One region of the Parendozoicomonas sp. 2304DJ65-17 genome, then DNA from elsewhere that is predicted to be linked to it. Evidence: predicted binding sites of a transcription regulator. Region 1 holds the regulator's gene; each other region holds the start of a gene.
What was found. Region 1 encodes FNR, which switches genes on or off when oxygen is low (the NO sensors DNR and NnrR bind a similar motif). Its sites were predicted from a motif close to TTGATNTANATCAA; they were not measured.
Positions count from the first base shown of each region.

Region 1 (4,215 bases):
ACATCCGGTTAGCTTCTTATAGAAAGGCAAACCACCCAAATCCCGGAACCGGCCTGCAGAGTTACTCAATGTACCCAGAGGCAGCCAGTTCTTAATCAATGGCAGTGTATAGAGACAGGGAGCAGTAAATGCGAAAATCGCACCAACAGCGGCATACCCAACAAGAGATAAACAGGCCTTACCCAGAGATGTGACTATGGACATCTGGCTCTGCCTCTTGGTCGGAATCACTCTGGCCTGCTGGTACGGGCCGATCAGCAGTTGATCCGACTGATCACGGACATCCTGCATTTGCTGAAGATCGGCATCATCCTCAAAGGACGCTTTGTTTGACTGTTGCGGAGGGGTTCCTCCCTGTCTATTTACTCCCTTCATGTCCAACACTCCTTGTTAAACCTGAACCATTAAATAAGCCACCTCTGACCTTGAAATAGCCAGCAGAAAGCCTCGAATTACCCTTTTCGACCGGAGAAAACAGTAGGAGGTTCCGTGATGGTTAGTATGCCTAACAACACTGCAAGATGAGCTGACAGAGGGGAGAGGAATTAAACCCGCCGAAACGGGTTTAATTTACGGCATTAAACAATTCTATCTTATTGTTTAAGTCCTGCGGGGAAGGGGCTTAGAAGCATCTTCCAGCTCGGTGATACGCGCATCGTACTCGTCATGATCTTCAAGCTTACGGTTAGCCGCTTCAATCAGAAGCTTGTTTTCAGTAATCCGCTGTTCATGATCATTGGTTTCAGAGTTACACAGGCGACCACGTGTAGCGGTTCTTACACCCCAACGCAAGAAATCAACACCCATGGGGACTAGACCAACCGACCAGCCACCCTTAACCGCAGCCTTGTAGCTACCACCAGCACTCAATGCCTTGGTCGTCGCCTCAGAGCAACCAGCGCTTTTTGCAAAATTGTAAGCGCTCTTGGAAACTGCTTCTCCAGTTCCACCGAAGACAGCCCCGGAAATGATCCATGGCAGGTAATGGTAACTAAAGGATCTTATTCCATATAGGAACATAGAGCATACTTCTTTAGCTCCACGACCAGCAGAATAGAATGCGTTTGCGACTTTACGCTGACCAACAGCAGTTGAAGCAGTGTCATCACCGCCACCCATCTCAGCATCCTGCTGAGGGTTGCTAACTTCTACAGTTCGACCAGAGTTCTGCGCAGGGGGCCTAGTGTAATAACCCAGAGTTGTTAGTGCACCTACTCCTGCTGCAACAACACCGCCAATGATTAATGGACTTGGCATAAAAACCTCCATAGTTTTCTAGTGTTACCTGATCCCATAATTGTGTTTGAGCACAAATGGCCCGCCGGGCACATACCGGATCAGACGTTATGAGGCCTTCCAGCCTCCCATGCATGCCCAAAAAGCCCGGCAAGCCGGTGAGTTCATGCTTGTCACTATTGACCGGAGACTAACGAGGAGGTTCGTGAATGGAGGCGGTTCTGTCAGATTCACTAACGGGATTGATCAGGAGCAACGGAATGGCAACTCGGCAGAAAAACGGGTTCTCTATTGATAAACAGCAATGTGTGACCGATTTTTTTTCCGATGGGTTTTAATTTTTTTTGTAATGGCAACCCTAAAAGACACCAAAAAGATGACAAGAGACCATCATTTGAACAAAAACAACAGAAAAAAAACCATTATAGGTATCTGCCACAGGGTTAAAGTTAGCCCCGTATTCCCATACAATAGGCTCACTCTCTACATCAGCCAATCTGGTTCTTAGGGGCTCAATATGGCGCCAAAACTGAACGTACGGCATGCCAGCCAAGTAGCCTGCAGGGACTGTAGCCTGAGTCCTTTGTGTCTGCCACTGGCGCTTAAAATAGAAGATATTGATGATCTCGATGAGATCATCAAGCGCGGCAGACCATTGAAAAAAGGCGAACATCTGTTCCTGGAAGGTGATGCATTTCACAGTGTTTTCGCAGTGCGCTCCGGTGCGCTGAAAACATACACATCCACCAATGAAGGTGAAGAGCAGATAACTGGGTTCTACCTGCCCAGTGAACTGGTCGGCCTCAGTGGGCTGGATACAGATACCTATCCGGTGTCTGCCCAGGCTATTGAAACCACCATGGTTTGCGAAATTCCCTTTGATAAGCTCGAAAAGCTCTCCGACAGTCATCCTGCTCTGCGCCGCCAGCTTATGCGGATCATGAGCAAGAAGATTCGTGAAGACCAGCAGATGAAACTGCTGTTGTCGAAGAAAAATGCTGACGAGCGTATTGCGACATTCCTCATCAACCTGGCCAGTCGTTTCCGGCGCCGGGGTTTCTCCTCACAGTCTTTCCGCCTGTCCATGTCCCGTAACGAAATGGGCAACTATCTTGGTCTGGCGGTAGAAACTGTAAGTCGTGTTTTCACTCGCTTCCAGAAGGCGGAACTCATCCATGCCAACGGTAAAGAGATTGAGATTACCAACGCAATGGAGCTGTGTAGCCTCGCAGGTGGTAAACTGACTGACAGTCCTGAGGTTGTAAACATTCAGTAAGTTAGTGATATGAACCAATCTGCATTTAGCGAAGATCGTCTGCGCGGCCTGATCCGGGCCGTGCCTGACTGGCCGGAACCCGGTGTTATGTTCCGTGACATTACCACCCTGCTCAAGTCTCCCGAAGGCATGGGCATGGTTCACGAAACGTTTGCCGAACGTTACCGGAACAAGGGCATCACCCATATTGGCGCCTTGGATGCCCGGGGATTCTTGTTGGGAGCACCACTGGCTGCAACCCTGCACCTACCTCTGGTTATCTTCAGAAAGCCCGGCAAACTCCCCGCAGAAACAATATGCGAGGAATATACACTGGAATATGGTAAAGCAGCCCTTGAGGTTCATACCGACTCTCTTTCCGCTGGCGACAAGATCGTTCTGATTGATGATCTTATTGCTACTGGCGGCACCCTTCTGGCAGCGACCAAACTGGTTAATCGCCTGGAAGCAGAAGTCGTAGAAGCAGCAGCCATTATCGACCTGCCAGCTCTTGGTGGCTCATCCAAGCTGAAAGAAGAAGGCATTGCTTCCTTCGCACTCACCAGCTACTGATCCCCTCCGAACCAGTCTGGAATAACCGGGCTGGTTTACTTTCCTTTCAATTTTGCCGATGTCTCTTTCTGAAAGTTCTGTTATACCTTTAGGTACAACAACGGTTCTCATCGGAAGAGATAAAAGATATGGGTATCTGTGCCAAGGAACTGCGCACACTGGTTATTCGCCCCACGTTAAAACATTTAGGCCTGTGGAGCCCCGCTGCTGAGGATTTACTTTTGGGGACGGCAGCCCAGGAGTCAGGGCTTGGGGAACATCTCAAAATGGATAACCAGCGAGCACTGGGTATCTACCAGATCACACCCCGCATGCACCGAAATGTTTGGGATAACTTTCTTTCTACTCAGCCGGAACTGGCAAGCAAGGTGAGAGGTCTGGCCAGCCAGCATGAGTTTCTTCAGCATCCTCACGCCGAATTAGCCACAAACCTTTCTTACGCGACCGCGGTTGCACTAATGATCTATCTTCGCCGTGGTAAACCGCTGCCTGCCAACTTCAAAGATAACCCCAAACGGTTGGGGCGCTGCTGGCACAACAACTTTCACAGTAAACCACAGGGTACTGTCGATGACTTTGTCGACCACTACAACACCCTGATCCGAGGCAAGGAAACGAGCCAGAGCTAAGAAAGTCAGATTCTGGTATATGACAAGCTGCTTCAGCGGTTATTGCCCACGTGCTTCCGCACATTTCACACACAGGTTGGTGTAAGGCATGACTTTAAGGCGTGCCAAAGGAATTTCCCCACCACAGTCAACACAGAGGGTGTACTCTTCCTCGTCAATACGCTCAAGAGCTTTCTGGATAAGATGAAGTTCATTGACGGCCTCATTACCAAGAGCGTCTATTACCTCATCGTTTTCCCGTTCCTGAGCCTGCTCAGACCAGTCAGCATTGGCTTTTCGGGTAACATCTTTTTTTATGTTATCCAAACGCGCTTGCAACTCTGCCTGACGACTCAGCAACACTTCACGAAATTGGTCATATTCCCCTTTCATGGTTGATTCCCTCTGCACTTTCCTGACTTATGGAACTAAGACTGGCTGACTTATCACTACAGAAATGCCCTTATTCTTACATCTGGAGCAGGCATCCCCTTACATGATTTATGACTTCTTATATTTTGCATTCTAGGGTTTACGATCAGC
Region 1 is NZ_JBYVJV010000018.1:33,396-37,610, reverse strand. Features, by position in the region: gene ACY2RR_RS24245 (hypothetical protein) at 1-375, opposite strand, end outside; gene ACY2RR_RS24240 (hypothetical protein) at 601-1,257, opposite strand; gene fnr (fumarate/nitrate reduction transcriptional regulator Fnr) at 1,754-2,512, shown strand; gene ACY2RR_RS24230 (adenine phosphoribosyltransferase) at 2,522-3,064, shown strand; gene ACY2RR_RS24225 (hypothetical protein) at 3,193-3,693, shown strand; gene ACY2RR_RS24220 (TraR/DksA family transcriptional regulator) at 3,733-4,065, opposite strand.

Region 2 (4,215 bases), on a different contig from region 1:
TGCTTTATGCAAACGCAGCCCGTGAACAGAAGGTGGCAGTGTGGCGATATCAACAATATTTAAACCGGTGCGCTGACGCAGCTGTTGCACACGGTTGCCACCCAGATCAGGATCGAAACAGGCGGGCATAACAACAAGGTCAGCGTCCTGTACCCGCTCACTCAAAACCCTCGCAAGAATATCCATATCCCGGTCGCCCATTGCGCTGGCCAGCTGCGGGGCGCGCATAGTGTCAGCTGTTGCACCGTGGCCATGTTCAAGGGGCAAATTAATATTGAAATGTTCTACAGCCACCTTGCTGAATGCCGGGTGCTGTTTTAATCCATGCATAGCCAGCTCGGGCATAAAGTCCAGAAAGCCGGTGATATTTACAAATACCACTTTCTGCAAACAACCACCCTCACCGTGGAAACATTCCCAGGGCATAGCTTTTGTGGCTGGCTGGCTTAGCCAAGTAGGGCGAAGGGCACCTGCGGCAGTTATACGCCATTGGTTTTCACGGCAATCGCTGGCCAAACCAAGCTCCAAACCGGCTTCAGCCATTTGCCCGTGGAACCAGTCCAGTGACTGAAAAACCTTTTCACTTCCTACTTTTGCATAGGGATGATCTGGGCACCTTTCAACAAGGCAATCAATCGCATCAAACGGGCGTCGTACAACGGGCTGGCTCGGGATGGAACCCAGTACATCAATTGATCCGGAAGCAAAAGTCAGTGCACTCTCACCACCAGATACAACCGCCACTTTTAAACCAGCTTCGGCACAACGAATACCTGCGGTCAGGCCTGCCAGCCCGCCACCAATCACCAGACATTCATGTTTCATACTTTGTGCTCCTCATCCTGAGTGGCATTCTCTGAAGCGGCATCAACCGCATTTACAGTGTTGGCCGCCTGTTGCCGAAGGCTTCCTAACCCCAACAACCCTTCCTGCACCCAATAACTGAACTCCGCTTCCCGCAAGCCATCCCCCCAAAGTACTGGCCTAACGCCTTTCCAGCGTTCTTCAATAAAATCCTGAAGAGTGTCGAGAGCATCAATCTGATCATTGCGGGATTCTGCCAATAACCCGGCGGTTCGACAGGCGCACATTTCTCCCTGACAGGGGCCCATACCTACACGGGTTCGACGACGAAGGTCTGACAAACTGCGGGCATTCAATTGATCTACGGCGTAAAGAATTTCACCACGGGTCACAACTTCACATTCACAAACGACAGCGTTACACCACTTACTGTCTTCTTTCACAAAATCTTTGGCCCGTTCACCATGGCGGTAAACAGCGGAACCTGCGACTGTTTTTGGCAATGAAGAGTCGGCAAGACTGTAGCCGCCCACCTGAACTTTCTTACCTTTGGTCTTGTCCTGATCAGACAGAAGTGCACCGGGCAAAGGCTTGCTGGCGGTTGAACATTTTTCAGAAACACCAAGATGCTTGGCCGCCATATCGGTAGCCACTTCTGCCATCAGACGATAAGTCATCAGCTTACCGCCGGTGATGGTAATCAAACCTGGCAGTGCATCGGATTCAGCATGATCAATGGCGACCAGCCCCCGGCTGATTGTTCTATCTGAACCGCCAGAGGAAAGAGAAACCAGCGGGCGTACGCCGCAGTAGGCGCGCAATACACGTGTATTCATCATGTCAGGTGCCAGTTTACTGCCTTCTTCCAGCAGTACTCGCACCTCTTCATCGGTCACTTCTAAAGTTTCCAGCTCATTACGGCCAACATGAGTGGATGTTGTGCCAATCACGGAAACGGTATCGCCTGGCACCAGAATGTCAGCATCACCAGGTTTACGGCAACGGTTGATGACCATGCCATTTAAGCGGTGGCCCATAATTAACAACGCACCGCGGGAGTGATACATATCTACAGAGAGATCTGCATATTCCATCACCTCATGGCACCAGGCACCTGTGGCATTAATTACCTGGCGGGCACGAATTTCAAACAATTCACCAGTGCGCTGATCACGGCATTGAATACCCTGCACATGGCCCATGCGAATAATCAGGCCAACGGCTTTGGTATCACTTAATAAGGTGCCGCCATGCTCACGGGCATCCAGAATGTTGGCCGAGGTAATGCGGAACGGATCAATGGTTCCGTCTGGAATTCTTACCGCACCAATCAACGCCGGGTTAACCGAAGGTTCGAGCTGTAATGCCTGCTGCGGTGTTAAAACCTCTGTGGGAATCCCTGCACGAGCACAGCCGTTTATAAAGTCTTGCTGATAATCCAGCCCGTCTTCTGGCAAAGAGATAAACAGGCCATCCGTCTTTTCAATACAATGCCCGGCAATATGTTTAAGGGTTCTGTTTTCTCGAATACATTCCGCCGCCGAATGACTGTCGGTGACAGCGTAGCGAGCACCGGAGTGAAGCAGCCCGTGATTACGTCCTGTGGTACCGCTGGCGATGTCGTTACGCTCAACCAGGATTGAGCGCATTCCCCTGAGACAGCAATCCCGAAAAACGCCCGCTCCCGTTGCGCCGCCGCCGATGATGACAACATCTGTTTCCAGTCGTCTCATAATGATGCACACCAATTCTTACATATCTTGACAATGTTACTGTGTGTGCACTCCTGTTGTTTTGATACAGAACAAACACTAACCACATGCAGGCAAGCCTATGAAATTGTTTAGTATTTCAAGGGATGTACGTGCGAAATGAACATTTCGTCCGTATTAGTTTGATTTTGTTGATTACCATCAACTCACAAAAACTAACAATGGGAATAATAAGCCCCTCTCGTACCGAATTCTGATTTAAAAACAAGCTGTAATGGGGAAAAGGATGAACAGAGAAACGCTATTCGGCGAATGTATTGCCGAAGTTGTTGGCACGGCACTGTTGATTATTTTTGGCGCTGGCGTTGTTGCTGCACTGGTTCTTACAGGGGCCAGCTTTGGCCAGTGGGAAATCAGCATCGTTTGGGGTATGGGCGTATCCATGGCGATTTTTGTGACCGGTGGTATTTCCGGTGCCCATATCAACCCTGCGGTAACTATTGCTCTTGCGGTATTCAAGGGCTTCGAAAAACACAAAATTATTCCTTATATTATTTCCCAGGTTATTGGCGCATTTATCGGTGCAGCACTGGTTTACCTGATGTATCAACCTCTGTTCGCTGAGTTCAATACTGTGAACAACATTGTACCTGGCAGTGTTGATCACCTTGCCACTGCAGGCATTTTCTCTACCTACCCCAACGCTGTTCTGAGCAATGGCCATGCCTTCATGATTGAAGTGTTTATTACTGCCATTCTGATGTGCGGCATTCTTGCACTGGGTGATGACAATAACGGCGCGCCTAAAGGTGCACTGACCGCCGTTCTGATTGGTATTCTGATCGCCGTAATCGGGTGTTCTTTCGGCCCACTGACTGGCTTTGCCATGAACCCAGCCCGTGACTTTGGCCCTAAATTGTTTGCCCTGGTTTCTGAGTGGGGCTCTGTTGCCATGACTGGCGGCCGCGACAATCCTTATTTCTGGGTTCCCATCCTTGGCCCAATCGTTGGTGCCAACCTGGGTGCCTTCATTTACACACGCATTATTGAAAAGCAGCTGGTTCTTCTGAAGGAATGCGGCACTCCTGGTTGCGAGCCTCGCATGGAACAGGAAGGCACCACCTCCGTTGAAGAAGCACTGAACGCTAAGTAATTGCCAGACATTGGTTAATTACTGAACGAAAAGCCATTTATTTCCTTAAATATCTTCACGACAATAAAGCCCTGGAAACGGGGCTTTAAGGACTGAGTCATGACCGACGAAACCAAATACATTCTTTCTCTTGACCAGGGAACTACCAGCAGCCGCGCAATTATCTTCGATCGCAATGGCGGTATTGTTGGTGTGTCCCAGCAGGAGTTTAACCAGCACTACCCTCAGGCTGGCTGGGTTGAGCACGACGCCATGGAGATCTGGGCGACTCAGCGTGGCGTGATGACTGAAGTTCTGGCCAAGACTGATATCAAACCTGAGCAGATTGCCGCTATTGGTATTACCAACCAGCGTGAAACCACTGTGGTGTGGGATAAAAACACTGGCCAGCCTATATACAATGCCATTGTCTGGCAGTGCCGCCGTACCGCAAGCACCTGCGAGCAGTTGAAGCGTGACGGTTTGGAAGACTATGTTCGTGAGAACACTGGTCTGGTGATTGACGCTTACTTCTCCGGCACCAAGGTGGCGTGGATTCTGGATAAC
Region 2 is NZ_JBYVJV010000012.1:132,294-136,508, forward strand. Features, by position in the region: gene glpB (glycerol-3-phosphate dehydrogenase subunit GlpB) at 1-825, opposite strand, end outside; gene glpA (anaerobic glycerol-3-phosphate dehydrogenase subunit A) at 822-2,537, opposite strand; gene ACY2RR_RS22295 (MIP/aquaporin family protein) at 2,803-3,669, shown strand; gene glpK (glycerol kinase GlpK) at 3,769-4,215, shown strand, end outside.
Region 2: the regulator FNR is predicted to act here: its motif matches at 2,599-2,612, upstream of glpA (anaerobic glycerol-3-phosphate dehydrogenase subunit A).

Region 3 (4,215 bases), on a different contig from region 1:
ATAAACAATGTTATTCATCCACACACCACGGGTGTGCTGGTTCATACCCATAGTCCACAGGGACATCACCTTACGTTTAGGGTCAGCGTACAGCTTGGCCAGCTCTTCCAGATTCTTGGTTGGAACACCGGAAATTTCGGAGGCTTTCTCTACGGTGTATTCGCTAACGAACTGAGCGAACTCTTCAAAACCAATTTCCTTGGAGCCACCATTACCAGGGTTGGCTGCTTCCTGTTCCAGTTTGTGTTCAGGGCGCAGGCCGTAACCGATATCGGTTACACCTAGGCGGAAGTGGGTGTGCTTTTTAATAAAGTCTTTATTAACAGCATCGTTCTGGATCAGGTAGTTACATACGTAGTTACCAATGGCCAGGTCAGATTGTGGCGTGAAAATCATGCCGTTATCAGCCAGCTCAAAAGAGCGGTGCTTAAAGGTGGACAGCACAGCCACTTTCACATGGTCGTTAGACAGTACGCGATCAGTGATACGAGACCACAGGATCGGGTGCATTTCCGCCATGTTGGAACCCCAGAGTACGAAAGCATCTGAGTGTTCGAAGTCGTTGTAGCAACCCATTGGCTCGTCGATACCGAAGGTACGCATAAAGCCACCTACAGCAGAAGCCATACAGTGTCGTGCGTTAGGGTCGATATGGTTGGTGCGGAAACCGGCTTTCATCAACTTGGAAGCAGCATAACCTTCCCAGACAGTCCACTGGCCGGAACCGAACATACCAACTGGAGGCATTTCGTCAGAGTTGCGGGAGTCCTTGATCGCGTCCTTCCACTTCTCGGCCATAATGTCAAAGGCCTGATCCCAGGTGATGGGAGTGAATTCACCGTTCTTGTCGAACTGGCCGTTTTTCATCCGCAGCAGAGGCTGAGTCAGACGGTCTTCGCCGTACATGATCTTGCCAAGGAAGTAACCCTTGATGCAGTTCAGGCCTTTGTTAACCGGTGCTTCAGGGTCGCCCTGAGTCGCTACAACACGACCATTTTTGGTACCTACCAGTACGGAACAGCCGGTACCACAAAAGCGGCAAGGGGCCTTATCCCAGTGGATTTCAGTTTCTTTACTGCTGGTAATCAGGTTGGTTGCAGACGACGGCATGCTCATACCGGCTGCAGCTGCGGTGGCGGCGACCGCGCTGGACTTTATAAAGTCCCGGCGATTCTGTTTCATGCTTCACTCCAGGCATCATTGTGCGTGTACACCAGCGCGGTGGAAATGACCCCCTCCACGTGGCTGATTTGTGTGATGGTGTCGACCATCGTTTTTTGTCCGGGGAGTTCTTCTACAGTCACTACCAGCTTTCCTTCTGGAGCAGCTGCGTGAACTTCAACGCCGGTTAAGGTGTTCAGATTGGCTTTTACATTTGCCAGTTTTTCAGGATTGGTATGCACCACCAGGCCGGATACTGAAACGGCTTCCTGATCCATGATGTTTGCTGATGGAGTCATAACGTTTTCTCACTGGCAGAGCGCATGGCTATGGCAGACACTGGGCAGCTTGCTACGCAGGCACCGCAGCCATTGCAAAGTTCGTTGTCGAGGGTTGGCAGGGCAATGCCGCCAGGGGCTAGAAGAAACTGAATGGCTTCCTGTTCGCACTGTTCTCCGCAGGTGCGACAGTGCACTTTGTTCTGAGCCAGACAGTTGTTTTGAATGTGAGCTGTAACCTGCCAGGGCTGCTCTGAGTTCTTGTTGATTGCACCGTGATTACAGGCGTTTACACAGGCTTCGCAGAAAGTGCATTCTGTGTTGGAAAAGTCAGCCTCGGGAAAACCACCGTCTCCACGTTTCAGCAGATTGGTTTCGCAGGCGATAATGCAGTCATTGCAACGTTCACAGCTATTAAGGAACTGATCTTCTGGCAAGCTCCATGGAGGACGCACGACATTGCACGGGTTGATGTTGGCCCGAAATAATCGTCTGCGAGAGTGGTTGATGGCCTGCTGCATATTTTGTTTTTAAGGCTGTTTGAGAGAACGTAATTACACGACGCAAGGCCATGGTAATACTGTGAAAAATGAGGGAAAGGGGGGCAGAGAAGGCGAAATGAGAGGGGATACCTACTATCTACCTCTTTGGTGGTAGAGCAAAAAAGCAAAGAATCCTGACAATAGCGTTACTGTATATAGAAATAACAACAAGCCACTGTGATTTGTGAATCATTGGTGGTAGAAAGCAAAAAATAATCAGCGATTGATCTGTATCAATTTTTCCTGATAGCACCCAATTGGCATTTTTAAGATGACGTTAAGGCGTAAGCTACTCCTTATTCTATTTTCAATTATTTTACTTTCCGCAGCCGCGATCAGTATTTCTCTGTGGTATGCGAAAGTCATGGAGACTGACGCCGCAGCTATCAATGAGGCTGGGTCTTTGCGCATGCAGTCTTGGCGACTGGCTGAGCATGTGGTGGTACCAGAGGTTATTACCGAAGATATCCTTGCGCCTCTGGTTTTGGTTTACGACAAAAGTCTTGAGCAGGATGCATTAGCTGTTCTTGGTACATGGGATAACCAGATAGGTGTTCAGTATCTGCAGATCGTTCATGAGTGGCAACAGATTATGCGCCCCATGCTGCAGCGTCAGGAGTTTAATAGTTACATTCAGGCGGTTCCTGATTTTGTTGATCGTATTGATGTTCTGGTTGATGCCCTTCAGGAAAATACCGAGAGCAAACTGAAGTGGCTCTACACAACGATGGTGGTTGCCCTGGCGGCGCTGCTTATTATTTCTGTTCTGGTGGTTCGCGATATCCAGCGCAGTCTTCTCGATCCGGTGGGAGAGTTGGTTGGGGCAGCTAACCGTGTTCGAAAAGGAAACTTTTCTGTTGAGCTTTCTTACACCGGAACCAGTGAACTTGGCCAGCTAACCCAGACCTTTAATGGTATGGCTGGAGAGTTGCAGAGGCTTTATCAGAGCCTTGAGCAGCAGGTTGAAAGCCAGACGCTGGCGTTAAGCCGCTCGAATGCTGCGCTGGAACTTTTGTACGACTCTTCGCGGACCCTTGGACATAACCCTTTTGATCGCACCAATATGACAACCCTGCTCGCTCGCTGGCAAAAACTGCTGGGATTGAAAGGGTGTTATCTGTGCCTGACAGGAATTTCTGGCCATGAATGGTTGCAGCGAGTAGAGCACGCTTCCAGCCAGACGTCAGGGTGCGAGGGCGATCGTTGCCTGAGCTGTTTGGATGGCTGTGGTAATAGTGGGGAACTGGAAACAACGCAGGTTCCGGATCGTAATACCTTTCCTGTAGCTGTGGTTAATGATGAACACAGTTATGGCTTTCTTCGAGTGGTACCTGATTCAGAAGGCACATTAAATGAAGAAGAGCGTCAGTTGTTACAGGTTTTTGTGGATATTCTTGCTACTGCCCTGAGTCAGAGCCGACAGCATGAACATGAACGCAGAATTTTGCTGATGGAGGAGCGTGCGGTTATTGCCAGGGAACTTCATGATTCTCTTGCCCAGTCCCTGTCCTATCAAAAAATCCAGATAGCCCGTATCAGACGGCTTCTGCCGGAAGTTGAAAATGCTTCCAAGGCGCAGGCTGTGGTGAATGAATTACAGGATGGTGTGAACAGTGCTTATCGTCAGTTGCGGGAACTGCTGGTCACATTCCGTTTGACCATGGCAGAAGGGTCTCTGAAGGAAAATATAGAAAGTACTCTGGAAGGTTTTATCAAGCGAGCGGATGATATCCATTTTGAGCTTGATTACCGCATACGTTTCCAGCAAGTAGATGCCCATAAAGAAGTCCATGTCCTGCAAATTATTCGGGAAGCTCTGAGTAATGTTGTGCAACACGCCCGGGCCAGCGTGTGCCGGGTCAGCTGTTACCTGAGTGATGATCAGCAGATTATTGTGACTGTAGACGATAATGGTCGTGGCATTGGGGATAACCCTGAGCGTCATGGGCACTATGGATTGAGCATTATTCGTGAAAGAGCCAGTAGCTTAGGTGGCACAGTGCAACTTTTACCTTCTCCTCAAGGTGGTACAAGAGTGCAGCTTAGTTTCAGCGCAGATTCGGTTGAAGCAGATGCGATTGAGGCAAAGAGTCTGGAGTTGGAATCATGAGTTCAACAGTATTGCTGATAGATGACCACCCTCTGTTACGCAGGGGGTTGAAACAGTTGATTAACGATTATCCGGATCTGGAAGTGATTGGTGAGGCCGGTGATGGCCAGCAGGGTCTGGAAAA
Region 3 is NZ_JBYVJV010000002.1:865,586-869,800, forward strand. Features, by position in the region: gene napA (nitrate reductase catalytic subunit NapA) at 1-1,182, opposite strand, end outside; gene ACY2RR_RS08900 (chaperone NapD) at 1,179-1,439, opposite strand; gene napF (ferredoxin-type protein NapF) at 1,457-1,960, opposite strand; gene ACY2RR_RS08910 (ATP-binding protein) at 2,346-4,091, shown strand; gene narL (two-component system response regulator NarL) at 4,088-4,215, shown strand, end outside.
Region 3: the regulator FNR is predicted to act here: its motif matches at 2,205-2,218, upstream of napF (ferredoxin-type protein NapF).

Region 4 (4,215 bases), on a different contig from region 1:
TCACCAGACAAAGTGAACGCGTCGGTATGACAGACACCGGTCGCAACAATTCGTACCAGTACTTCGCCAGCCTTGGGCAGCATCACATCCACTTCTTCAATGGAGAGTGGCTCACCGGCTTTCCAGGCGATGGCGGCTTTGGATTTAATAAACTGTTGTTCAGACATGGTCTGCCTTCCTATATATGAGCGATAAAAACGATCTCTAACAGCACGCTTGATGACTGCTTTGGATGCCCTACATTGTAGTTACTTCATTTTGAGTGATAATCCCCTTCTAAAGTAATTCATTTTTACCTATATGTAATAATTATGCTTCAGTGGACAGGTATTTCCGAGTTTGTCGCAGTTGCTGAGTCTGGAAGCTTTACCCGCGCCAGCCAGACGCTCAATCTTTCAACCGCGCAGGTGAGCCGACAGGTTTCTTTGCTTGAGCAGCGCCTGGGTGTACAACTGTTCTACCGCACTACCCGCAAAGTGTCGCTTACAGAAGAAGGTACGCTTTATTACCGTCACTGCCGATTGGCTCTGAATGGGCTGGAAGACGCTGAAAGAGCAATCTCCCAGGTCACCGATACGCCTCATGGCCTGATTCGTATGACTGCTCCCGTCACTTATGGCGAACAGTTCATCATGCCGCTGGTACTGGATTACATGGAGCGTTATCCCGAGGTTGAGGTGATCTGTGATTTAACCAACCAACAGGTTGACCTGGTAGAAGGTGGTTACGATCTTGCCATTCGTTTAGGACACCTCACCGATTCCAGCCTGAAAGCCAAACGACTGGCCAGTCGTACCCGCCATGTCTGTGCGTCACCTCTTTATATAAGCAAGTATGGTGCGCCTCACTCCCTGTCAGAACTAAACCAGCACAATTGCCTTGTGGGCAGTCAGCGGCATTGGAGATTTCTGGAAAGTGGCAAGCCTCGGTCAATAAAAGTCAGTGGGTCCCTAGAGTGCGCCAGTGGTTACAGCCTGATGAGTGCAGCAGTGAGAGGGTTAGGGTTAGTGCAGCTGCCTAACTATTATGTACAGCAGGCCATTGAAGAAGGAAAGCTGGTGCCATTACTGAAACAGTTTCAGGAACCGGATGAAGGTATCTGGGCGGTTTACCCGCCTAACAGACATCTTTCACCCAAAATTCGTGTATTGGTTGATTTACTTGCAGAACAGCTGCCTCACTTCTGATTTTTGATATTTTCGCAACGCTGAACAATATGGCTGACAGTAATATCGTTCATAGTATCAAGCGCAGCAGGTGCCAGATAAACAGAGCCGGGTTTCAGGTAATTATTGTCCTCACCATCAGCTCCGTCGTGAGGAACTCCATCCCAGATGGCCAACCCGGTTTCTTCCTTATCCACAATTTTTGTAACTGAATATGGGTAAGCGATACTTTTCTTCAAATAGCTGATCAGATATGTCTTTAAAGGTAAGCGGTTGCCAGATTTAGGCAGGGCTTTACCGTCATAATCTTTGTAAGCTTCATGCTTCACCCTCAAGGTGTTGTAATAACTAAACACTACATACCCCGAAGCGACATAGTTTGCCGTGGCTTTAATTACCGAGCCGTTATTATCGTTAGAGAAGTAAATATCGTAGTTACAGTCGACCTTAAATGGGTCCCTGTTCAACGCTCTGAGTCGTAATGAGTCACCAAATGAAATGGTAGCTCCCATCAGAGAAATCACTACAAGCAGGGTCATCATAGGTTTTTTCATAATCAGGCTCTCCAAGGATCATAACGCATCCCCTTTTGAGGCAACTCCAAAACACCAGTTCCATAATTTCCCTAACATCAACACAAGCAATACAAACCGTTACTACCAGAAGCGAACAACTAATAGAAAAAACTAAATATACCGATAGGAAAAGATCATAAGCCGTCGAGAAAACATTGACCTGCATCAACCGGCCATAAAACAACCACCACCTATACTACGCATGGTTACTCACAAGGCTACAGGAATACCCTGAACCAACCACAGCAGCGTTTCGTAGTATGAAGTCTGCCGTTCGGTTTTGGCCTTACTGAACACCCTTTCCTGCTGCATGGTGTCCCTATGATCTCAGACTACGTTGTCGACCTGTCGAGGCTGCAATTTGCCCTGACAGCGCTTTACCATTTCCTGTTTGTTCCCCTCACCCTTGGCATGAGCTTTATGCTGGCCATTATGGAATCGGTCTACGTGATGACTGGCAAGCAGGTTTACAAAGATATGACCCGTTTCTGGGGCAAGTTGTTTGGTATCAACTTCGCTCTGGGTGTGGCAACGGGCCTGACCATGGAATTCCAGTTCGGTACTAACTGGTCTTACTATTCCCATTATGTAGGTGATATTTTCGGTGCCCCGCTGGCCATTGAAGCACTTGTGGCCTTCTTCCTCGAATCCACTTTTGTTGGCATGTTCTTCTTCGGCTGGGACCGTATGAGCCGGGTTCAACACCTGGGCTGCACCTGGCTGGTTGCGATTGGTTCCAACTTCTCCGCCCTGTGGATTCTGATTGCCAATGCCTGGATGCAAAATCCAGTTGGTGCCGAGTTCAACTTCGAAACCATGCGTATGGAAATGGTGAACTTTGCCGAGGTAATCTTTAACCCGGTTGCCCAAGTTAAGTTTGTCCATACCGTCGCTTCCGGTTACACCACAGCCTCTATGTTTGTGCTGTCTATCAGCGCTTACTATCTGCTGAAGAATCGTGATATTGGCTTTGCCCGCCGCTCTTTTGCCGTAGCTGCCGGTTTTGGTATGGCATCGATTCTTTCCGTAATTCTTCTGGGTGATGAGTCCGGCTATGAGCTGGGCGATGTTCAACAGGTGAAACTGGCGGCTATCGAAGCAGAATGGGATACTCACCCTGCTCCAGCGCCGTTCACAGTGATTGGTTTGCCGGATCAGGAAAATATGGAAACCGACTTCGCTGTCCGTATTCCCTGGGTAATGGGCATTATTGCTACCCGTTCTTTTGATAAAGAAGTGATGGGTATCAAAGACCTGATCGATCGTAACGAGCGCCGTATTTACGATGGTATAGAAGCCTATCGCCTGTTGGAAGACTTGAAGTCTGGTAACGATACTCCCGAAAAGCGTGAAGCCTTCCTTTCTGTTCAAGACACTCTCGGTTACGGATTGCTGCTTAAGCGTTATACCGACAATGTGGTAGACGCCACGCCAGAACAAATTCGTATGGCCGCTGAAGATACTATCCCTCAGGTTTGGCCGATGTTCTTTGCCTTCCGCATTATGGTTGGCTGCGGCTTTATTATGTTGTTTGTATTTGCGGCCGCATTCTACAAAACAGCGCGCCGCACCGAGTACAAGAGTCGCAAGTTCCTGACTATTGTCTTGTTCTCTTTGCCACTGCCCTGGATTGCTGCCGAAGCTGGCTGGTTTGTGGCCGAGTATGGTCGTCAGCCCTGGACTGTTGCCGGAATGTTGCCTACCTGGATGTCAGCCTCCAATCTCACAGTTAACGACCTGTATATGAGTATTGCTGGCTTCACTATTTTCTACGGCATCTTTGCAGTGATCGAAATGTACCTGATGGTGAAATATGCCAAGCAGGGGCCGAGCAGCCTGCATACCGGCCGTTATCACTTTGAACAAACCTCTTCTGGCGAAACCGCCATGAGCACTCACTGACGGAGGCCGCCATGTTTGATTATGAAATGTTAAAGCTTATCTGGTGGCTGTTGATCGGCATCTTGCTGATCGGCTTCTCCATTATGGATGGCTACGATTTAGGCTCTGCAGGCCTGCTGACTATTCTTGGGAAAAACGACACCGAGCGCCGAATTGTTGTAAATGCTGTTGCTCCCCACTGGGATGGTAATCAGGTTTGGCTGATTACCGGTGCCGGTGCCATATTTGCTGCCTGGCCAACTGTGTATGCCACAGCCTTTAACGGCTTTTACTGGGCACTTCTCGTAGTTCTGTTTGCACTGATTCTTCGCCCTATTGCCTTTGAATACCGGGCGAAAGTTGAAGAACATCAGAAGAAATGGTGTGACCTTGGTTTGGTAATCAGCGGTGTTGTTCCAGCCCTAATCTTTGGTGTGGCCTTTGGTAATCTGTTTCAGGGCTATGGATTTACTCTGGACAATATCCTGAGGGTGTCTTACACCTCTGGCTTCTTTGACCTGCTCAACCCATTTGCTCTGTTGTGTGGTGTGGTTAGTTTATCCATGCTGCTGATGCAGGGAGCCAGCTGGCTG
Region 4 is NZ_JBYVJV010000012.1:67,571-71,785, forward strand. Features, by position in the region: gene ACY2RR_RS22010 (S-(hydroxymethyl)glutathione dehydrogenase/class III alcohol dehydrogenase) at 1-167, opposite strand, end outside; gene ACY2RR_RS22015 (LysR substrate-binding domain-containing protein) at 312-1,187, shown strand; gene ACY2RR_RS22020 (hypothetical protein) at 1,178-1,720, opposite strand; gene ACY2RR_RS22025 (cytochrome ubiquinol oxidase subunit I) at 2,063-3,643, shown strand; gene cydB (cytochrome d ubiquinol oxidase subunit II) at 3,655-4,215, shown strand, end outside.
Region 4: the regulator FNR is predicted to act here: its motif matches at 1,897-1,910, upstream of ACY2RR_RS22025 (cytochrome ubiquinol oxidase subunit I).